4 regions of the Serpentinimonas sp. SSL01 genome follow, and region 1 is predicted to be linked to each of the others. Evidence: predicted binding sites of a transcription regulator. Region 1 holds the regulator's gene; each other region holds the start of a gene.

Region 1 (5,580 bases):
GCCGAGACCCCGAGGGCGATCAAATCGCAGTCGGGCTGCGTGCTGTAACCCTGAAAATTGCGGTGCAGCCGCCCCTGGCGCTTGGCCACCGCCAAGGCATCGGTGGGCAGCGCGAAGTGGTCCATGCCCACATAGACGTAACCCGCTTGGTTGAAGATCTCGAGCGAGATCGAGAGCATGGCCAACTTGTCGGCTGCCGGTGGCAGTTCGGCGGCCACGATGCGCCGCTGCGGCTTGAAGCGTGCCGGCAAATGCGCGTAGGCGTAGAGCGCAATGCGGTCTGGGCGCAGCTCGCGCACGCGCTCCAGCGTGTGGCGAAACGACTCGGGCGTTTGCTGCGGCAGGCCGTAGATCAGATCGACGTTGACGGATTCGAAGCCGATGCGCCGCGACGCCGCCACCAAGTCGAACACCTGCTCGGCGGGCTGGATGCGGTGCACGGCCTTTTGCACCGTGGGGTCAAAATCCTGCACGCCAAAACTCAGGCGGTTGAAACCCAGGCGGTGCAGGTGCTCCAGCCGCGCAGGGGTCACGGTGCGCGGATCGACCTCGATCGAATACTCGCCCCCCGGCACCAGCTTGAAGTGGCGCTGCACCATCGCCACCAGATCGCTGAGCTCCTCGTCCGACATGAAGGTCGGGGTGCCGCCGCCGAGGTGCATCTGCGACACGCTGTGGCCCGAGCCCAGATGGCGGCACTGCAACTCGAGCTCGCGCGTGAGGTAGCGCAGGTACTCGGCCGACTTGCTGTGGTGCTTGGTGATGACCTTGTTGCACGCGCAGTAGTAGCACAGCGAATCGCAAAACGGGATGTGGACATAGATCGACAGTGGCAAGGCCAGCGAGCCGGCATGGCGCTGGCGCAAAGCCTGCACATAGTCTTGCTCGCCAAAGGCTTCGACGAAGCGGTCGGCGGTCGGGTATGAGGTGTAACGGGGGCCGGGCACGTCAAAACGCCGCAGCAACCCCTCGTCGATGACAGGTTTCACTAAAATTTCTCCTGGTGCGAGAATATGCACCGAACATCCCCCCTCACCCTTGACCTGAGTCAAGTCGAGCCCATTTTTTGTTTTCTTTGACGCGCGCCCCACACGGCAGCACATGGGTTAAGCTTCGCGCACTATTTGGCCGCGCTTACATGGATATTCAGAGCATCAAAGTCGCCTGTTCAGGCTGCAATCTGCGCGAGTTGTGCTTGCCTATGGGGCTCAAACCGCAAGAGCTGGAGCATCTCGATCAGATCATATCGAATCGGCGCCGCATCAAACGCGGAGCGTCCCTGTTCAGCGCGGGCGAAGCCTTCACCGCACTGTACGCGGTGCGCTCGGGTTTTTTCAAGACCTGCATCACCAGCGCCGACGGGCGCGACCAAGTCACCGGTTTTCAGATGATGGGCGAGATCATCGGCATGGACGGCATCGTGCACGACCAGCACGCCTGCGACGCGATCGCGCTCGAAGACGCCGAGGTCTGTGTGCTGCCCTTTGACCGCATCGAGCAACTGTCGCGCGAGTTCAGCGCCTTGCAGCACCATGTGCACAAGATCATGAGCCGCGAGATCGTGCGCGACCAGGGCGTGATGCTGCTGCTGGGCACCATGCGCGCCGAGGAGCGGCTGGCGGCCTTTTTGCTCAATTTGGTGCAGCGGCTGCACGCGCGCGGGTTTTCGCAGTCTGAACTGGTGCTGCGCATGACGCGCGAAGAGATCGGCAGCTACCTGGGCATGAAGCTCGAGACCGTGAGCCGCACCTTTTCGCGCTTCATGGAAGACGGCATCATCGACGTGCGCCAGCGCTACGTGCTGATCAAAGACACGCAGGCGCTGGAGCGGCTGGTGAACCCGCCGATGCGCAACTAGGGGCCTAGGCTCTGCTCGTGTGCCACGAGGCGCCGCTTTGCAGGGCACCCTACTGCCGTGGCGGCGGGACCTCGGGGCTGGCAGCGTGGTTGCGCGCTTCGCGTGCCGGGCGCAGGCTAGCCAAGTAGGTGGCGCGCTGTTCGGGCGTCATCATCTGCAAACGGCGTTGATCAGCTGGCACCATGGGCGCATTGCGGTCCAGCACCGGGTCGCGGTTTTTGACGGCGGTGACGACCAAGGCGAGCGACAGCGCAATCGATGCAGCCGGCAGACCAAACACCAACCACGTGTAAGGCTCACGGTACCAAGGGGCAGGCTTGGTCGGGGCTGGGGCGGCTTGGGCAGTGCTCATGGTATTTGAGTGTAGGTCTGGAGGCTAAAAGGTCAGGCGCAGGCACAAAAAACCTGTGTGGCTGCAACGGTGTTCATTGACGCGGCATCATAAAGACCGAGTCTTGGCGCACCGTCATGGGTTCGGCACCCAAAGATTGCACCTCGAAGTGGATCGGGTGCATGCCCGGCGCGCTGCTGCCCGGCGGCACACGAACCGTCACCGCCAGCGCCCGCGCACCCGTAGGCGCGAGGGAGAATTCGGTCTCGGAGATCACTTGCAAACCCGGCAAACCGTGCACCACCAGACGCAAGGGTTGCTCTTGCTCGGTGGCGTTGAGCATGCGCAGCGTGTAAACGTTTTCCACGTAGCCTTGTTGCACCACACGCGACAAAATGGTCGAGTCGCGGATGACGTCGAGCTTGAGCGGTGTGCGCAGGTACAAACTGGTGAACAGCGCCACGGTGATGAGCAGCAAAATGGCACCGTAGGCCAAGATCCGCGGCCGCAGCACGCGGCGCCACATCTGGGCCGAGGTCCAGCCCTGCTCGAGCCCGTTTTGCGTGGTGAAGCGCACCAGCCCTTTGGGGTAGCCGACCTTGTCCATGACCTGATCGCAGACGTCGGCGCAAGAACCGCAGCCTATGCACTCGTACTGCAAACCCTTGCGGATGTCGATGCCGGTGGGGCAGACTTGGACGCAGAGCGAACAATCGACGCACGAGCCCAATTTGAGCAGCGACAGATCGGCTTGGCGCGAACGGCGGCCACGTGGCTCGCCGCGCTGCGCATCGTAGGTCACGATCAGGGTGTCGCGGTCGAACATCGCGCTCTGGAAACGCGCGTAGGGGCACATGTGCTTGCACACCAGTTCGCGCATGTAGCCGGCGTTGCCGTAGGTGGCAAAGCCATAAAACAAAATCCAGAAGCTTTGCCAAGGCCCGAGCTCGGCCTGCCAGACCGCCAGCCAGAGCTGTTCGATGGGGGTGAAGTAACCCACAAAAGTGAAGCCGGTCCACAAGCCAAAGGCGATCCAGAGCACTTGCTTGAGGGTTTTTTTGCCGTATTTCTCGAGCGTATGGCCGGATTGATCGAGCCGCATGCGGGCCGTGCGGTCGCCTTCGACCAGCTTTTCCATCCACAGATAAATTTCGGTGTAAACCGTCTGCGGGCAAGCAAAACCGCACCACAGGCGTCCGGCCACGGCCGTAAACAAAAACAAGGCAAGCGCCGAGATCACCAACAACCCAGTGAGGTAGATCAGGTCGTGCGGGTAGAGGATGAGGTTGAAGAGGTAGAAGCGCCGTTCTTCGAGGTCAAACAAAACAGCCTGCCGGTTGTTCCATTGCAACCAGGGCAGACCATAAAAGACGATCTGGGTCAGCCAGACCGTGGCCCAACGCCAGTTGGTAAAGACCCCCGCGACGGAGCGCGGATAGATCTTCTGCCGGTCGGCGTAGAACGTAATTTCGATTTCTTCGGGGCCAGCGGCGGGTTGAGCACCGCTGGCTGGGGGTCGGGTATCAGACAAAGCCAAAACTTCTCAAAGTTAGTTTTGCACCGGGTTGGACTTGGCCCACACATAGGCGGTCAGGACGTGGATCTGCTGCTCGGACAGCAACACGTTTTGCGGCGGCATGACGTTTATGATACCTTCATTGATGCTGCGCACCACGGCATCGACCCCAAAACCATGCAGCCAGATGTCGTCGGTCAGGTTGGGGGCACCGATCAGATAGTTGCCCTTGCCTTCGGCGCCGTGGCAGGCGATGCAGGTGGCAAAGTTGGCCTTGCCGGCGGCTGCCCGCACGCTGTCGTGCGGCGCGCCCGAGAGGCTCAACACGTAGTGCGCCACGTTGAGCACGTCTTCGGGCGAACCCACGGCTTCGGCCAAGGGCGGCATGACCGCTACCCGACCTTGGGTGATCGAGACTTTGATGGCCTCGGGGTCGCCACCCCAAATCCAGTCTTTGTCGGTCAGATTGGGGAAGGTCAGGCTGCCGCGGGCGTCGGCGGCGTGGCAGACGGCGCAGTTGTTCATGAACAGGCTTTCGCCGATCTGCATCGCAACCGGGTCAGCGGCCAGTTGTTGCACCGACATCTGCGCGAAGGCCTCGAACTTGGGCGCCACCCTCGCCTCGTTGGCTGCGCGCTCGGCCTGGTACTGCCCCACCGAACTCCAGTTGAGCAAACCGGGAAACTTGCCAAACATCGGGTATAGCAGGCCATAGATCAGGGCGAAGACCACGGTGATGATGAACATCCAGACCCACCACTTGGGCAGCGGATTGTCTTTTTCGATGATGTCCTCGTCCCAGACGTGGCCGGTGGTGTTGTCTTTGGTCGGGGCAACCTTGACCCGGCTGGTGTACCAGAGCAGGCCCAAGCAGGCCAAGATGCTGATGAGGGTCAGCCCAGCAACGTAGTAATGCCAGAAATAGCTTGTGAAGTCGCTCATGATGTTTCTCTTGTGAGTGAGTGCGCGGCTTAATCTTCTTTGAAGGGCAGTTGGGCGGCGTCATCGAAACGGCCCTTGTTGTGCCTGGACCACGCCCACCAGACGATGCCCAAAAACACCACCAAACTGACCACGGTCACAATGCTGCGGTAATCGTTGATATCCATGCTCGCCGCTCCTGGCCGCCTCAGCGAACCGAAGTACCCAGAACCTGCAAATAGGCAATCAGAGCATCCATCTCAGTCTTGCCCCGCACCGCGTCGGCGGCGCCTGCCACCTCTTCGTCGGTGTAGGGGTGCCCGAGCAGCTGCAATACCCGTAAGCGCGCTGGCATGGCGTCGGCGTTGACCATGCGGTCGGCCAGCCAAGGGTAGGCGGGCATGTTGGAGTAGGGGCGCAGCGAGCGCGGATCCATCAGGTGCTGGCGGTGCCATTCGTCGGAAAAGCGACCACCGATGCGGTGCAGATCGGGGCCGGTGCGCTTGGAGCCCCACTGGAACGGCCGGTCATAGACAAACTCACCGGCGAGCGAGAAGTGGCCGTAGCGCATGGTCTCGGCATGGAAGGGGCGAATCATCTGCGAGTGGCAAACGAAGCAGCCCTCGCGGATGTACACATCTTTACCCGCCAGCTGCAGCGCGGTGTGGGGCTTGAGGCCCTCGACCGGCTGCGTGGTCGATTTCTTGAAAAACAGCGGCACGATTTCAACCAGACCGCCGATGGAGATCACCAGCAGGATGAGCACGATCATCAGGAAGCTGTTGGTCTCGACCTTCTGGTGCGACATGCCCTTGGTGGAGGGGGTGTTGTTAGCCATGTTGATGCGCTCCTCAGGCGTGGGCAGGTGAAACCGCTGGAATCTTGATTTGCGGCACGGGGCCTGCACGCAAGCCCGCGCGGACCGTCATCCAGACGTTCCAGGCCATGATGCAC
Region 2 (5,580 bases), 1.2 Mb from region 1:
CAAATACAGGGTGCCGCTGGGAGCCGAACGGGCCGCCGCGCGCTCAAAATCGGGCATCGGAAAGGTGGGTTCGCCGCTGACCAGATGCCCTTCGGCATCGAGTACTTGGTAGAAGATGCGGTCGGTGTCGTCGGCGCGCAGCAAGTCGCGGGCTTGGGGCCCGAGATCGAAGCGCACCACCGCGTCCTCGACGGTGACAAACTGCGCCAGCGCCTGCAAGTTGAACTCCAGCGCCCGGTCGTAGGGTTTGCTGGCAATGCCTTGGGCCACCAGCCAAGTGAGCGCCAGCGACAGCGGCCAGAGCAGCAGCAGCGGCGTGAGCATCCAGTCGAGGATTTCACCAAACAGGCTGCGCTGCTCACGCGGGAACAGGCCAAAGGGGGTGCCGGAGGCGGGCTCGGGCGCAGCGTCGGGCGAAATCAGTGGAGGCGCTTCAGCCAGGGATTTTTTCAAGGCAGTACCCCAGTCCGCGCACGGTGGCGATACGGATCGGGCCTTTTTCGATCTTTTTGCGCAGCCGGTGAATATAGACCTCGATGGCGTTGTTGCTCACCTCTTCGCCCCACTCGCACAGGCGATCGACCAACTGGTCTTTGCTGACCAAGCGGCCGGCGCGTTGCAGCAGCACTTCGAGCAGCCCGAGCTCGCGCGCCGACAGTTCGACCATCTTGCCGTCGATGCTGGCCACGCGGCCGGCTTGGTCGTAGGTCAGGGGGCCGTGCCGAATCAGGCTCGAGGCCACGCCGCTGCCACGGCGCACCAAGGCGCGCACGCGCGCTTCGAGCTCTTGCAGGGCAAAGGGTTTGGCCATGTAGTCGTCGGCACCGAGGTCGAGGCCGCGCACGCGCTCTTCCACGCTGTCGGCAGCGGTGAGGATCAAAACCGGCAGCGCCGAGCCACGCCCGCGCAAGCGCTTGAGCACCTCGATCCCATGCAGGCGCGGCAGCCCCAGATCGAGGATCAGCAGATCGAACTCGGTGTTGGTCATGAGGGCGGCATCGGCTTCGCTGCCACTGGTGACGTGGTCCACGGCGGCGCCGGTGCCGCGCAGGGTGCGCAACAATCCGTCGGCCAGCACCTGGTCGTCTTCGGCGATGAGGATGCGCATGGTTTGGGTCTCGTGCCGGGTTGGGGGGTGAAATGTGGCGGCAGGCTGATGGCCGATCGACTGCGATGGATTTTAGGCTGCGGCGCCGTGGTGGGCAAGATATTTGAGGCGCCAGCCCCGACAAGCCGCTGCGGCGTGGTTAAACTGGCGGGCAGTAGGGGGGCCTGTGGGCCTGCCGGTTTTGCGCGCGCGCGCCCATCCTTTTTTGGAGATTCGTCTATGAGTTCGAGCACCAAGGCAGCAGACAACGACAAAGCCAAGGCCCTGCAGGCGGCGCTGGCGCAAATCGACAAGCAGTTCGGCAAGGGCACGATCATGCGCTTGGGCGAGGGCGAGGTGGTGGCCGACATCCAAGTCTGCTCGACCGGTTCGCTGGGGCTGGATGTGGCGCTGGGCGTGGGCGGGCTGCCGCGCGGGCGCGTGATCGAAATCTACGGCCCCGAGAGCTCGGGCAAGACCACGCTCACGCTGCAAGTGATCGCCGAGATGCAAAAAATTGGCGGCACCTGCGCCTTCATCGATGCCGAGCACGCGCTGGATGCGCAGTATGCGCAAAAACTGGGCGTGAATTTGCAAGAGCTGCTCATCAGCCAGCCCGACACCGGCGAGCAGGCGCTGGAGATCGTCGATGCGCTGGTGCGCTCGGGAGCGGTCGATCTGATCGTGGTCGATTCGGTGGCCGCGCTCACGCCCAAGGCCGAGATCGAGGGCGACATGGGCGACAGCCTGCCCGGGCTGCAGGCGCGGCTGATGAGCCAGGCTTTGCGCAAGCTCACCGCCACGATCAAGAAAACCAACTGCATGGTGATTTTCATCAACCAGATTCGGATGAAGATCGGCGTCATGTTCGGCAGCCCCGAGACCACCACCGGCGGCAACGCGCTCAAGTTTTATGCCTCGGTGCGGCTCGACATCCGGCGCACCGGCTCGATCAAGAAGGGCGAAGAGGTGATCGGCTCCGAGACCAAGGTCAAGGTGGTGAAAAACAAGGTGGCGCCGCCCTTCAAAACGGCCGAGTTCGACATTCTGTACGGCGAAGGCATCAGCCGCCTGGGCGAGATCGTGGACCTCGGGGTGCTGCACAAAGTGGTGGACAAGTCCGGGGCTTGGTACGCTTACGGCGGCGAAAAAATCGGCCAAGGGCGCGAGAACTCGCGCGAGTTTTTGCGCGAGAACCCGGCGCTGGCGCGCGAGATCGAAAACAAAATTCGCGCGCTGCTGGCGGTGCCGGAGCGTGAGTCGGTGCCGACCGGCGAGGTACCGTTCGAGGCCGACTGATCGGTTGGTCTGATTCAGGCGTTGCAAGGCCGGCCCCGTGGTGGCGATGTCCCTGAAGGCGCGGGCGCTGCGTGCGCTGGCGCAGCGCGAGCACAGCCGCCTCGAGCTGGCGCGCAAATTGCGGCCCTACGCCGACGCGGAGCAAGCGCCGGCCGCGCTGGAGGTACTGCTCGACGAGCTGCAGGCGCAGGGTTGGCTGAGCGATGCGCGCTTTGCCGAGGCCTTGAGCCGCAACCGCGCCGAGCGCCAAGGGGTGGCGCGCATCCGCGCCGAGCTGCGCCAGCGTGGGGTGGATGCGGGGCAGGTGGAGCGCGCCACCGCCGTGCTGGCCGCGACCGAGGCCGAGCGGGCGCAGCAGGTGTGGCAAAAAAAGTTTGGCCAGCCTGCACGCGACGCCGCCGAGCGTGCGCGCCAGATTCGTTTTTTGCTTGGGCGCGGCTTTGACACCGGTTTGGCCTGCCGCGTGGTGCCCAAGCCGCAGGCCGCTGGGCCGGATGAAAACCCGGAAGAGGGCGGCCTTGAGGAAGGCCTGTGATCAGCCGCCGCTGCGTGTGCGGCGCTGGCGCACGGCGACGGCCAGTTCGTGCAGCAGCGGCACGGTGTGCTCAAACCCCAGGCAGGCGTCGGTGAGCGAGACGCCGTGGCGCAGCGCTTGCCCGGGCACGATGTCTTGCCGCCCTTCGTGCAGGTGGCTCTCGATCATCAGACCCATGATGCGCCGCTCGCCGGCGCTGATTTGCGCCGCCACGTCGGCACCGACCTCGAGCTGGCGCTGCGGCTGTTTGCGGCTGTTGGCGTGCGAGCAGTCGATCATCAGTTGCTCGCGCAGGCCGGCGGCGCGCAGGCGCGCGCAGGCAGCGGCCACGTCGGCGGCGCTGTAGTTGGGCTGGGGGCCGCCGCGCAAAATGATGTGGCAGTCGGCGTTGCCACGGGTCTCGAAGATCGCCGCTAGTCCCATCTTGGTCATGCCCATGAAGGCGTGCGCGGCGGCGGCGGCCTGCAGCGCATCGACCGCCACTTGCACCCCGCCGTCGGTGCCGTTCTTGAAGCCCACCGGGCAGCTCAGGCCGCTGGCGAGCTGGCGGTGGCTCTGGCTCTCGGTCGTGCGCGCGCCGATCGCGCACCAAGTCACCAAATCGCTGATGAACTGCGGTGAGAGCAGATCGAGGAACTCGGTGCCCACTGGCAGCCCGAGCGCCAGGATGTCGAGCAGCAACTGGCGCGCGCGCTCCAGCCCTTCGTTGATGGCGAAGCTGCCGTCAAGGTGCGGATCGTTGATGTAGCCCTTCCAGCCCACGGTGGTGCGCGGTTTCTCGAAATAGACGCGCATCACCAGCAGCAGCTCGCCCGCCAGCGCCGCCGTTTGGGCTAGCAGCAGGCGTGCGTATTCGAGCGCCTGTTCGTGCTCGTGGATTGAGCACGGGCCCACGATCACCAACAGCCGGTCGTCGTGACCATGCAGCAAGCGCGCGATGGCGGCGCGGCTGCGCTCGACCAAGTCCGCGCTGGCTTCGGGCAGCGGCAGCCACTCTTGCAGCAGCGCCGGCGTGATCAGCGGGCGCACGGCGGCGATGCGCAGGTCGTCGATGCGGGTGTGGTCTAGGGTGGCGGGCCGGGCGTGGGCGGGGATGTGGGTCATGGGCGGTGCATTGATATAAGTCAAAAGCGGAAAATAAACGCAGGAAATGCTTGTGGCAGCTCGCTATACTGTGCAGCTATTGGCTGGATTAAGCCGCACTTTGTTCAAAACAAGGCCGTTGGGTAGCGTATGCACAACATCGAACTGTACGACAAACACGACCACCGCTTCATTTTGCTCAACGAGAGCGATCCGGGGCAAGAAGACGGTGTGCGCTCGAACCAATACCTAGTGCAGCACGGCAACGCCGGCGCGTTGCTGGACCCGGGTGGCTTTGGCGTCATGCCGCGCGTGCTCACCGAGCTGCTGCGCTACGGCGCGCCGAACCAGATTAAGGCCATCATCCTATCGCACCAAGACCCGGACATCGTGGGCGGGATCGCCACGTGGCTCGAATTGACCACGGCCCCAGTGTACATCTCGCGCATCTGGACCCGCTTCGTGCCGCATTACGGCATCGAGGAGATGGGGCGCTTCATCGGCGTGCCAGACACGGGCATGTCGCTGACGCTGGCGCCGGGCTTTGAGCTCGAGCTGGTGCCGGCGCATTTTCTGCACTCCGAAGGCCAGATCAACGTCTATGACCCGCTGGCCAAGGTCTTGTTCAGCGGTGACATCGGCGCCGCCATGATGCCCAACGACGACGACGTACCCTTTGTCGATGATTTCGCCGCCCATCTGCCGCACATCGTCGGTTTTCACCGCCGCTACATGTGCGGCAACCGCGCCGCCCGTTCTTGGGTGCAGCGCGTGCGCCAGCTCGACATCCATATGCTGGCGCCCCAGCACGGCCCGATTTATCGCGGTGCCGCCGTCCCGGCTTTTCTCGACTGGTTCGAGCAACTGCAATGCGGCATGGATCTGTTGCCCGAAATCTTGGCCGAGGTCGAGCTGTGAACGCGGCCGCGCCGCCACCGCAGCCGGCCAGCATTGCGGAGCTGCGGTTGTATGTGTTGCAGCGCTTTGCCGCCTTGCTCGAAGGCCAGATGCGCACCCAAGCCCTGAGCAACGCGATCTCGCAGATGGTCGCTGGGGTGCAGAGCGACGTGATGCTCAATCTGCGCCAGACCTTGGCAGCACTGGAGCCGATCGACATGCCAGAGGCCAGCCGGGGCCCCTTGCTGGCCGGGCTCGAGCAGGCCTTGCAACGCTGCCGCAACCTCGAGGCGGCGCTGCCGCTGCTGGTGCAGGCGCGGCAAAGGCGCGGCGCCGACAACCGCAGCGACTTGCTCAGCATTTTGCTGCGCTTTGACGACACGGCGCAAAAGCTGTCCGGGACCCTGGTGCAAAAAGACCTGCTCGAGCGCCAGAGTGCGGTGCTGGCGCAGATCATCCTCTCGCACGAAAACGTGACCCAGTGGAAGCTGTTCGTGCAAAACATCTTGTGCAGTTTCCAGCGCATCTTTCCGTTTCAGTTTTTCTTCATCGCCTTTTTCGAGGGGCACGGGCTGTCGCTTAACCTCTACTACGTGGGCAACCCGAGCGCCGAGAACAAGCAGTTGGCGCGTGAGCGCCTGACCCGGCAGATGCTGCACGAATTGCGCTTGCCATCCGA
Region 3 (5,580 bases), 690 kb from region 1:
GTGCAGATCCGCATCCGCATGGGCCAAAGCAGCAACATCGTGGCCGTGGTGCGCTCCAATGGGCAGCTGTTTTCGGCCACCAAGAGCACGCGGGTGACCTTGGGCGGCTGCGGCGCCTGATCGCAAAGCCCGCACAAAGCCCACGCCCCACCCAGACACACCCGCGCCACACCCTTGCAGCCTTAGGAGCCAGCAACCATGTCCACCAGACCGATGCGCATCCGTGCCACCGAAGAAGCCGGCCTGACCACCGTGCGCGTGCTCATGGAACACCCGATGGAAACCGGCGTGCGCCGCAACGCCGACGGTGCCCCGATCCCCTCGCACTACATCACCCTCGTAGAGGCCACCCACAATGGGCGCGCCGTGCTCAGCGCGCAGTGGGGCACGGCGGTGGCGCAAAACCCCTTGCTTACGTTTCGCTTCCGGGGCGCCGCCAAGGGCGACCGGGTGGCGGTGCGCTGGACCGACAACCGCGGCGGCACGCGCACCGACGAAGCCGTGATCGCCTAAACCGGCTCAAGCCACCGGGTAGGTGCCGGGCAGCAGAATGGAGCGGTCCACGGTGTCGATGGCGGTGTGGCCGGTGAAGGCCATGCTGATTTCCAGCTCTTTTTGGATCAGCTCCAACACCTTGCTCACACCGGCTTGGCCTTGGGCACCCAAGCCATAGAGGAAGGCGCGGCCGATGTAGGTGCCACGGGCGCCCAATGCGCGCGCTTTGAGCACGTCTTGACCGCTGCGGATGCCGCCGTCCATATGCACCTCGATCTGCGAGCCCACGGCCGCCACGATCTTGGGCAGGGCGTGGATGCTGCTCTCGGCGCCGTCGAGCTGGCGCCCGCCGTGGTTGCTCACGATCAGCGCGTCGGCCCCCGATTGCACCGCCAGCCGGGCATCGGCTTCGTCTTGTATGCCCTTGAGGATCAGTTTGCCGCCCCAGCGCTGCTTCACCCACTCGACGTCGGCCCAGCTCAGGCCGGGGTCAAACTGCTGCGCCGTCCAGGCGCTGAGCTGCGACATATCGCTCACGCCCTTGACGTGGCCGACGATGTTGCCAAATTGGCGCCGTTTGGTGCCCGCCATGCCCAGACACCAGCGCGGTTTGCTGAGCAGGTCGAGCACGCTGGCCACGGTGGGTTTGGGCGGGGCCGAGAGGCCGTTTTTGAGGTCTTTGTGGCGCTGGCCCAGAATTTGCAAATCCAGCGTGAGCACCAGCGCCGAGCAGCCGGCGGCCTTGGCGCGGTCGATCAGGCGCTCGATGAAGTCGCGGTCGCGCATCACGTAGAGCTGAAACCAGAAACCAGGCCCGGCGTGCTCGGCCACGTCTTCGATCGAGCAGATGCTCATGGTCGAGAGCGTGAACGGCACGCCGAAGGCGCGCGCGGCGCGGGCGGCGAGGATTTCGCCGTCGGCGTGCTGCATGCCGGTCAGGCCGGTGGGGGCGAGCGCGACCGGCATCGCCACCTCCTGGCCGATCAGGGTGCTGCGGGTGCTGCGGCCCTCCATGTTGACCGCCACGCGCTGGCGCAGCTTGATGGGCACGAAGTCGGCCTCGTTGGCGCGGTAGGTGCTTTCGGTCCACGAGCCGCTGTCGGCGTAGTCGTAAAACATGCGTGGCACGCGCTTTTGGGCCAAGCGGCGCAGGTCTTCGACGCAGGTGATGACGGTCATGGGCGGGTCTCCTGTGAGTGATCCCGCATGGTAGCGCCCGGGGGCAGCAAAGGCCGCCCTAGGCGATTGAAAAGCGGCTGCTGGGGCGTGAAATATGGCGCTGCTGTCGCGCTGGAGGGCTTACTTGGGTGGCTTACTGCGCCGTGTGCAGGCACTCGGTCAGCTTGAGCCCGGTGAGCTGGTGGATGGCGCGCCCGATGTAGTAGAGCACGAGCAGCATCATCAGCGTGGCCGGGATGGCGATCATGGGGTAGCTCAGGAGCGTAAGGCGCCCGAGCTCTTCGTTGAAGGCGGTGGTGCCGGCCGGGCTGACCACGATCCAGCGCGCCAGAATGAAGTTCATGGTGGCCGAAAAGAAGAAGGTGGCGCCCAGCATCCAGGTGGCGCGCAGCAGGCGGGCTTCAAATTCGGCTTGGGCACCGCGCAGCTGCAACTGCGCCTGCACGCGCTCGACATCGATCAGCCGCGGGTGGTAGAGCACGGTGCGGATGAGCGGGTAGCGGGTCCAGGTGGAGCCGATGACCACCAAACCGATCAGGCCCGGGATGGCGGCCTCTTTCACGGCCAGCCAAAAGGCGTCGAGCTCGAGCAGCCCGATGCCGCCGGTGAGCCCGATGCTGACCAAGCCCAGCACGGCAAAGGGGTTGATGCGGCTTTGCAGCCACAGGTCGCGCGCGCCCCAACCAAGCGGAAAAGCCAGCGCCAGCAGCAGCGCGTTGACGGGGCCGAGGTCTTCGGGGCCGCTGAGCTGCATCAGGATGATCGACGGCACGATGACCGCGATCAGGACCTCGGTCAGGGGGCTGGTGGGTTTGCGCTCGGTCATGGGGCTTAGCTGCAGCTGATGCTGCCGCAACCGCTCATGCTCGCCGGGCGCACCCGGGAGGGGTCGGGCAGGGTTTCGGTTTGGGTGTCGAATTGCAGCGCTTGCAGGTGCTGCGCCAGCCCGGCGTCCATGCTCTGCGCGTGCAGGGGCAGCCACTCGACCAGCGCCTCGGCCATGCGGGTGATGATGCTGCGGTCGCCTTGGTGGAAGTGCGCTTCGACGGCGATGAGGGTGTCGAGCACGCTTTTGTGCTGCAGGCTGTGGCAGTTGTCGGCGGTGAAGCCGCTGGCCAGCATCCAGCGGTCTTCTTGGGCGAAGTGCTCGGTGGTGTGCGCGAGCAGTGCGCGGTAGGGTTCGAGCTGCTGCTCAGGCGGCAGGGCGCGCAGGCGCGCCAGCATGTCCACCATCTCTTGGTGCGTGGCGTCCATGCGCGCGTCGCCCGTTTGCAGCGCCTCGGACCACTGCAGATCGGGCACGGGCGGAAACTCGCGCACTGGGGCGCTGGGGGCTGCTGCTGGGCTGGTGGTGGGCTCGAGGGTGGCGGTGTTCATAGCTTTACAGGATAGCGCCAGCGGGTGACTCAGGCCTTGATTCGCATCAAATGCCTGAGTCCTGCAGCCGGATTAAGTTCAGAAAGCGCCAAGCGTGGGGGTAACCCTCACCCTTCGTGTGGCAGCACCAGTTGGCGCAGGTCGCGGCGGGTTTCGACCAGCACCAGCGGGCCGTCGTCGGGCAGTTGCACCGGTTTGGGCTGGCGCGGCAGCTGTGGCGCCGGCACCAGAGCGGCGCTGGCGGCGCGGGCCTGCTCGATGCGGGCCGGGTCGGACTGCACCCACTGCAGGCCGGCTTGGGCGGCCAGCGCCTCGAGCTCTGGCAGCGGCAGCGTGAAGGGGGCGCTGGCTGCGGCCGGAGCCGGGGCTGGTGCTGCAGGCACGGTGGCCGCTGTCGGGGTCTGGCTTTGGTTGCTTGCTGCATCGGCCTGCTGCGCCGTCGCTGCATCAGCCTTTGCCGTTGCGTTCAGAGCGGCAGTGGGGCTGGAGGCAGGTGCGGCAGGCACGGGCTGGCTGCTGGCTCGGTTGAAGTACGAGCGTGCCGGTGCGGCGTCCTCGTGCTCGCTGGGCTCGGCGGCTGCGCTGGCGGCACTGGCTGCGGCGGCTGCTGTGCTGGCCAAGGCTGCGGCGCGCTCTGGGCTGTCGGCGTTGCCCTCGCTGCCCTCGGTGCCTTCCGTGCTGGCGGCGCGTTCGCGCCGGTCGCGGCCGAAGCGGTCGCGGCTGCGGCGGCGCCCACCCGTGCCCTCGTTCTCGCGTTCGCCCGCTGGCTGGCTGGAGCCGTTTTCTTGGGCTACAGCGCCATCGGCCAAGGCCGGCTGGGCGCTGGTGTCGGCGTCGCTTGGGTCAGCAAAGGCTGCGCTGGCATCGGCTGCGGCGGCGCTGCGTCGGCCCTCGCCGCGTCCGCCCCGGCTGCGCTCGCGCCGCGCGTGGTCGGCGGGTGCGCTGGTGCTGGCTTGGCCTTCTGCATCACCAGCGGCGCTGGGCAGCTGGGCTTCGGTGCTGGTGTTTTCTGGGCGCCCTTCGCGCTCGGGCCGCTCGCCGCGCTCTGGGCGACCGGGGCGGCGGCTTTCGCTGCGCTCTGGCCGTTCGCCGGCCTCGGTGCGTGCGCCACCGCGCTCGGTGCGGCCTTCTGTTGTGCCCTCGATGCGGCCTTCGGTACGCCCTTCGTTGCGGCTGGGGCGATCGCTGCGCTCGCCGCGGCGGCCTTCGCCCGTGCGTGCACCGGCTTCGGCAGCGCCTTCGGCGCGGTTGCTGCGTTCAACACGCTCCCCGCGCTCGCTGCGTTCACCGCGTTCTCCGCCACGACCGCGGCCGCTGCCGCCGCGTGGACCGCGTGGCGACTCGGCCTTGGTGGCAGCAGGGCCGGCCGTTGCGGCGCGCGTGGCAGCCGGTGCTGCTGCAGGCGCAGCCTCGGGTGCCGGTGCCAAGCCCAGCAAGCGCTTGAACCACGTCATGAAGCCGCTCGAGGCGGCGGCCGGCACGCCGTGCGCAGCTGCGCCCGCGCTGGCTGCGGTGGTTGGTGTCGCAGTGGGTGCCTGAGGCACCACCGCAGCCGCACCGGTTGCGCCAGCGCCTGGGCTGGCCTTGGCCGCCACTTGCGGGGCCGGGCCGTCGGGCAGCACGCCCTTGATCAGCGGCTCTTGCTTGTTGGCGCGCTCGTGGCTGCGCCGGGTCACGGTGGCCACGTCGTCGATCTCCTCGGCCAGCCGGTAGCTGGCGTCGAGCTTGTCGAGGCGCGGGTCGTCGTGCTTGAGGCGCTCGAGCTTGTAGTGCGGCGTGTCGAGCGATTTGTTGGGCACCAGCAGCACGTTGATGCGCTGGCGCAGTTCGATCTTGGTGATCTCGGTGCGCTTTTCGTTGAGCAAAAAGCTCGCCACCTCGACCGGCACCTGAACGAACACGGCGGCGGTGCCGTCTTTGAGCGATTCTTCTTGGATCACGCGCAGGATCTGCAGCGCCGAGCTCTCGGTGTCGCGGATGTGGCCCGAGCCACCGCAGCGCGGGCAGGGGATCGAGGCGCCTTCGGCCAAGGTGGGGCGCAGGCGCTGGCGGCTCATTTCGAGCAGGCCAAACTTGCTGATGGCGCTGAACTGCACCCGGGCGCGGTCTTGGCGCAGTGCGTCGCGCAGGCGGTTTTCCACTTCGCGCCGGTTGCGCGATTCTTCCATGTCGATGAAGTCGATCACCAGCAGGCCGCCCAAATCGCGCAGCCGCGCTTGGCGCGCCACTTCGTCGGCGGCTTCGAGGTTGGTGCGCAGCGCGGTTTCCTCGATGTCGCCGCCCTTGATGGAGCGGGCCGAGTTCACATCGACTGCCACCAGCGCCTCGGTCTGGTCGATGACGATCGCGCCGCCGCTGGGCAGTTGCACCGTGCGGCTGTAGGCTGTTTCGATCTGGTGCTCGATCTGGAAGCGCGAAAACAGCGGCGCGTCGTCGCGGTAGCGTTTCACCCGATGCCCCTGCTCGGGCATCACGTGGCTCATGAACTGGTGCGCCTGTTCGTAGATGTCGTCGGTGTCGATCAGGATC
Region 4 (5,580 bases), 320 kb from region 1:
CCAGGGCTTCACCCCGGACAGCGTCGCCGCCACGCCCGACATCGCCTCCTACGTGCAGGCGATTTTGTCGCTCTACTTGGCCTTTGGGCTGGCGTTTCAGGTGCCGGTGGTGGTCATGCTGCTGGTGCGCTTCAACCTCGCGACCATTCAGCAGCTCAAGGATTTTCGCGGCTATTTCATCGTCTTGGCCTTTGTCATCGCTGCCATCGTCACACCGCCCGATGTGATTTCGCAACTGGCGCTAGCGATACCGATGTGTCTGCTGTATCAGGTGGGCATTTGGGCGTCGCACTGGTTCAGCAAGTTCAGTCGGGCGCCCGAAGAACCCGAGGCGGCGGACAAAACTTGAACCAAGCGAGCGGTACTTAGAGCGCCGCAGCTAGCGCGCATTGTCCGGTGCATTCGAAGCGGGCGGTGGAGGGCGCCGCCCCGGCGTCACTTGCAGTGCCAAGCGCTCGCCCCGTCGCTCAATTTCCAACTGCGCTGGCTGCCCCGGGGGCAAAGCCGCCACAGCCGCCAGCAAAGCCGCGACATCCGGCACCGGTTGCCCGGCCACGCTCAACACCACATCGCCGGGCCGCACTCCAGCTTGCGCCGCCGGGGCGTCGCGCAGCACGCCGATGATGATCACGCCGCGCTCCTGTCGCAGACCAAAATGCTGTGCCAAGTCCGGGGTGATGGCTTGCGGTTCGACCCCGATCCAGCCGCGCGTCACCGCGCCGTCGCGCACGATCTCCTTGAGCACATCGCGCGCGGTGGAGGTGGGAATGGCAAAACCGATGCCCATGAACCCGCCCGAGCGCGTGAAGATGGCGGTGTTGATGCCGATCAGGTGGCCTTGCACATCGACCAGCGCGCCGCCCGAGTTGCCGGGGTTGATGGCGGCGTCGGTCTGGATGAAATCCTCGAAGATGTTGATGCCCAGTTGCGTGCGCCCCAAGGCGCTGACGATGCCACTGGTGACCGTCTGCCCGACGCCAAAGGGGTTGCCGATCGCCAGCACCGCATCGCCCACGCGCAGCGCGTTGGAGTCGCCCAGCACCGCCACCGGCAACTCGGGCAGATCGATCTGCAGCACCGCGAGGTCGGTGTCGGGGTCGGTGCCCACCACCCGCGCAAAGGCTTGGCGGCCATCGCTGAGCTGGATTTCGATTTCCTCGGCCCCGTCGATCACGTGGTGGTTGGTGAGCACGTGGCCGGCGCTGCTCACGATCACGCCAGAGCCCAGCCCGGTTTGGGGCGAGCGCGGCGCCTGTTCGCCAAAAAAGAAGCGAAACCACGGGTCGTCGGCGTGCGGGTGGCGCTGTGGGGCCTGACGGGCGCTGATGCTCACCACCGCCGGCGCCGCCAGTTGGGCCGCAGCGCTCAGGCTGGCAGCGGCCACCGCTTCGCTGCGGGCCGCGCCGGGGGCGGCTTCGAGCAGCGGCACGGTGCGTAGCTGCGCCTGGCCCTGCAACCACTGCGGCTGCAAGGTGGCCACCACGAACCAAGCCGCCAGCAGCACGGTCACGGTTTGGGAAAACAACAGCCAGGTTTGTTTCATATTGGAATCGGTTTGTCTTTTGCGTACAGTTTGACCTGCGTCAAGGCGCCGGCGATCGAGCTGGCTTCCAATCGAAGCTGTCTGTTAATCCCGCATGAAAGGAGGGGTCATGGAGGCTTGGAATGAACTGTTCTCTACCACCTACGGTTTGCTTAGCATCGTCACCATCGTCGGTGTGATCGTCATGGCGGCGTGGTTTTACCGCTATTTTGTCACCAAGATGGACGAGTCGGAGCGCGAAGAAAAGCAGCGCCAAAAACAAAGCCCGCTGGGCCGCCCGTCTGGGCAGTCTTAAGCCCGTGCGCGGCTGGTGCGACAATCGGGCACCTTGTGTGTCCGGACGGGTTGCGCCATGCTTACATCTTTAGCTCCCAGCGCTTGCGCTGCACCGGCCGTCGAGCGCAGCGTGTTGCTGCAGCGCCTCGACGCCACGCTGCAACCCGAGCGCTTTCAAGACTACGGCCCCAACGGCTTGCAGGTCGAGGGTCGGGCGCAGGTGCGGCACTTGGTCAGCGGCGTCACGGCCAGCCGCGAATTGATCGAGCGCGCCATTGCGACCGGGGCCGACGCCATTCTGGTGCATCACGGCCTGTTTTGGCGCGGCCAAAGCGCCTGCGTCACCGGCTGGATGAAGCAGCGGCTGGCGCTGCTGCTGGCGCACGACGTGAGCCTGCTGGCCTACCACCTGCCGCTCGACGCCCACCCCAGCTTGGGCAACAACGCCCAGTTGGCGCAGCGCTTGGGCTTTAGCCCCCTGGCCGACGGCTGGGGCCGCTTTGGCGAACAAGATCTGGGCTTTGTGGGCCACACCGATTGCCCCGACGCCCTTTCCTTGGCGGCACACGTGCAGCAGCAACTGGGGCGGCCCGTGACGCTCATCGACGCCGCCCCCGGTCGCCCCTTGCGCCGCATTGCGTGGTGCAGCGGCGGGGCGCAAAGTTATTTCGAGGCGGCCATCGCTGCCGGGGCCGATGCCTTTATCACCGGCGAACTGTCCGAGCCGCAAACCCACCTGGCGCGCGAGTGCGGGGTGGCCTATCTGGCATGCGGCCACCACGCCACCGAGCGTTACGGCGCCCCGGCGCTGGGGGCGGCCGTGGCGGCCGAGCTGGGCCTGACGCACCAGTTCATCGACATCGACAACCCGGCATGAACGCGCCGCGCCCCATCGCCATAAGCATGGGCGACCCGGCCGGTGTGGGGCCGGAGCTGATCGCTCAGGTGTTTCGTTTGCAGCCTAGCTGGTCCAGCCGCTGCGTGGTGGTGGCCGATTTGGCCGTGATGCGCCGCGCCGTGGCCCTCAGCGGTGGCTTGTTGCCGCTGGCCGTGCTGGAGCACTGGCAGCAGGCGGCCGATCTGCCACCGCGCTGTGTGCCGCTGCTGCCGCTGCCGGCCATGGCCGAACTGCCGCCACTGGGGCAAGTGAGCGCTGCGGCTGGGCGCGCTGCGGCCAGAGCCGTCGAAGTGGCTACGGCGGCGGTGTTGCGTGGCGAGGCGGCGGCGCTGGTGACCGCCCCCATCCACAAAGGGGCGTGGCACGCCGCCGGCATCCACCACCCCGGCCACACCGAGATGCTGCAGGCGCTGGCGGCGGCGCACGTGGGCTGCACCGTGGCGCAGTTGCCGGTGCGCATGATGCTCTCCAACGCCGAGCTGCACACCGTGCTGGTGAGCGTGCACCTGCCCTTGCGCGCCGCCATTGACGCCGTGACCCACGCGCAGGTGTTGCAAACCCTGCAGCTCACGCACCGGCATTTTGCTCAAGTGCTCGGGCGCTCGCAGTGCCGCATCGCGGTGGCGGGCCTGAACCCACACGCGGGCGAGGGCGGGCTGTTTGGGCGCGAAGAGATCGAGCACATCGCGCCGGCCATCGCGGCCGCGCAGGCGGAGGGCATTGACGCCCAAGGCCCCTTTGCCCCCGACACCGTGTACATGCGCGCACGCCGTGGCGAGTTCGACGTGGTGCTGGCCATGTACCACGACCAAGGGCTGATCCCGGTCAAGTACCTGGGGCTGGAGCAGGGCATCAACACCACCTTGGGCTTGCCTTTTTTGCGCACCAGCCCAGACCACGGCACCGCCTTCGATTTGGCCGGCAATGGGAACGCCGACCCGTCCAGCCTGCTGGCCGCGCTGCGCGCCGCGCTGGCGCACCCAGACTGCCTCCCGTAGGCGGGTCCGTGCCATAGGCGGTCGGTCACCTAGTGCTGCCAAGGGTCTTGGGTGTGGGCTGGTTTCAATCCCTTACAATCCGGTGTGTTTTGGGGCGTTGAAGCGGCTGCGCTGGTTTTTCGCCCCGACTCCCGAGTCCTCACGTCACAGAAAGATTCCCATGAGCGAAGCCGCCGTAGACAACGGTCGCCGTGTTTGGCTGATTTCCACCTGCGCCATGGGCGGCGTGGGGGCAGCTGCGGTCGCCGTCCCCTTCGTCAGTTCCTTTCAACCCTCTGCGCGTGCGCGCGCCGCCGGGGCCTCGGTTGAGGTGGATATTTCCCGCTTGGCCCCGGGCGAAAAAATGGTGGTCGAGTGGCGTGGGCGCCCGGTTTGGGTGCTGCACCGCACGCCCGAAATGATCGCCTCGCTTGAGGTCGTCGAGCCGCGTCTGGCCGACCCCGAATCCGAGCGCCGCGTCTTCCCCACGCCCGAATACGCACTCAACCGGCACCGCTCGATCAAGCCCGAGTTTCTGGTGGCTGTCGGCGTGTGCACACACTTCGGCTGTTCGCCCACCTCGCGTTTTGCCACGGGCGACCAACCCGGGTTGCCGGCCGATTGGCCGGGCGGTTTTTTCTGCCCCTGCCACGGCTCGGCCTTTGATCTGTCGGGGCGCGTCTTTGCCAACATGCCGGCGCCCGACAACCTCGAAATCCCGCCCCACATGTACCTGAGCGACACCATGATTTTGGTGGGCGAAGACCAACAAGCCTGAAGGCGCGCACAAGGAAGATCATGGCTGCCGAATACAAAGAAATCTCCCCCAACGCCCCAGCGGGCGAGCAGTTGCTCAACTGGATCGACAACCGCTTTCCGCTGACCAAACTCTACAAAGAGCACCTGTCGGAATACTACGCGCCCAAAAACCTCAATTTTTGGTACTTTTTTGGCTCGCTGGCGCTGCTGGTGCTGGTGATCCAGATCATCTCGGGCATCTTTTTGGTGATGCACTACAAGCCCGACGCGACGCTCAACGCCGCCGGGGTGCCGGTGGCCTTCGCCTCGGTCGAGTACATCATGCGCGAAGTCGAGTGGGGCTGGCTGATCCGCTACATCCACTCGACCGGGGCCTCGTTCTTTTTCATCGTGGTCTATCTGCACATGTTCCGTGGCCTGATCTACGGCTCGTATCGCAAGCCGCGCGAGCTGATCTGGCTCTTTGGCTGCGGCATTTTGCTGGTGCTGATGGCCATCGCCTTCACCGGTTACCTGCTGCCTTGGGGCCAGATGTCGTTCTGGGGTGCGGCGGTGATCGTCAACCTGTTTGCCGCCATCCCCATCATCGGGCCCGATCTGGCGCTGCTCATCCGCGGCGATTTCGTGGTCGGCGACGCCACCCTTAACCGCTTCTTCAGCCTGCACGTGATCGCGCTGCCGCTGGTGCTGCTGGGCTTGGTGGTGGCACACATCATCGCGCTGCACGAAGTCGGCTCCAACAACCCCGACGGCATCGAGATCAAGAAGCACAAAGACGCCAACGGCAAGCCGCTCGACGGCATCCCGTTTCACCCCTACTACTCGGTGCACGACCTGATGGGCGTGGGCGTGTTCCTGATGATCTTCTCGGCCGTGGTGTTCTTTGCGCCCTCGGGTGGCGGCTTCTTCCTCAAGTACACCAACCTGATCCCGGCCGACCCGCTGGTCACGCCGGCGCACATCGCCCCGGTCTGGTACTTTGCGCCCTACTACTCGATGCTGCGCGCCGTGACCACCGAGTTCATGTACGTGCTCGTGGCCGGCGTCTGGTTGGCGGCCTTCATCGGCATCTTCCGCTCTGGTTTTGGCACGGTGGGCAAGGGCTTGGTGCTGGGTGGCGCCGTGGT

What was found. The regulator FNR, encoded in region 1, switches genes on or off when oxygen is low (the NO sensors DNR and NnrR bind a similar motif). The targets are predictions, from matches to a motif close to TTGATNNNNATCAA.
Region 2: the regulator FNR is predicted to act here: its motif matches at 4,036-4,049, upstream of ACVMK0_RS11730 (oxygen-binding di-iron domain-containing protein).
Region 3: the regulator FNR is predicted to act here: its motif matches at 3,088-3,101, upstream of ACVMK0_RS02845 (bacteriohemerythrin).
Region 4: the regulator FNR is predicted to act here: its motif matches at 1,574-1,587, upstream of ACVMK0_RS07630 (DUF3149 domain-containing protein).

What each region holds. Positions count from the first base shown of each region.
Region 1 is NZ_CM150487.1:1,287,805-1,293,384, forward strand. It holds gene hemN (oxygen-independent coproporphyrinogen III oxidase) at 1-989, opposite strand, end outside; gene fnr (fumarate/nitrate reduction transcriptional regulator Fnr) at 1,139-1,858, shown strand; gene ACVMK0_RS06120 (hypothetical protein) at 1,908-2,210, opposite strand; gene ccoG (cytochrome c oxidase accessory protein CcoG) at 2,284-3,720, opposite strand; gene ccoP (cytochrome-c oxidase, cbb3-type subunit III) at 3,739-4,647, opposite strand; gene ACVMK0_RS06135 (CcoQ/FixQ family Cbb3-type cytochrome c oxidase assembly chaperone) at 4,677-4,814, opposite strand; gene ccoO (cytochrome-c oxidase, cbb3-type subunit II) at 4,835-5,464, opposite strand; gene ccoN (cytochrome-c oxidase, cbb3-type subunit I) at 5,478-5,580, opposite strand, start outside.
Region 2 is NZ_CM150487.1:2,500,786-2,506,365, forward strand. It holds gene ACVMK0_RS11705 (sensor histidine kinase) at 1-324, opposite strand, end outside; gene ACVMK0_RS11710 (response regulator) at 434-1,108, opposite strand; gene recA (recombinase RecA) at 1,328-2,386, shown strand; gene recX (recombination regulator RecX) at 2,433-2,921, shown strand; gene ACVMK0_RS11725 (3-deoxy-7-phosphoheptulonate synthase) at 2,922-4,025, opposite strand; gene ACVMK0_RS11730 (oxygen-binding di-iron domain-containing protein) at 4,155-4,922, shown strand; gene ACVMK0_RS11735 (putative bifunctional diguanylate cyclase/phosphodiesterase) at 4,919-5,580, shown strand, end outside.
Region 3 is NZ_CM150487.1:598,625-604,204, forward strand. It holds gene soxY (thiosulfate oxidation carrier protein SoxY) at 1-120, shown strand, start outside; gene soxZ (thiosulfate oxidation carrier complex protein SoxZ) at 199-513, shown strand; gene ACVMK0_RS02835 (alpha-hydroxy acid oxidase) at 520-1,674, opposite strand; gene ACVMK0_RS02840 (VC0807 family protein) at 1,808-2,500, opposite strand; gene ACVMK0_RS02845 (bacteriohemerythrin) at 2,506-3,051, opposite strand; gene ACVMK0_RS02850 (Rne/Rng family ribonuclease) at 3,159-5,580, opposite strand, start outside.
Region 4 is NZ_CM150487.1:1,608,133-1,613,712, reverse strand. It holds gene tatC (twin-arginine translocase subunit TatC) at 1-349, shown strand, start outside; gene ACVMK0_RS07635 (S1C family serine protease) at 380-1,543, opposite strand; gene ACVMK0_RS07630 (DUF3149 domain-containing protein) at 1,653-1,838, shown strand; gene ACVMK0_RS07625 (Nif3-like dinuclear metal center hexameric protein) at 1,896-2,696, shown strand; gene pdxA (4-hydroxythreonine-4-phosphate dehydrogenase PdxA) at 2,693-3,715, shown strand; gene petA (ubiquinol-cytochrome c reductase iron-sulfur subunit) at 3,876-4,472, shown strand; gene ACVMK0_RS07610 (cytochrome b) at 4,493-5,580, shown strand, end outside.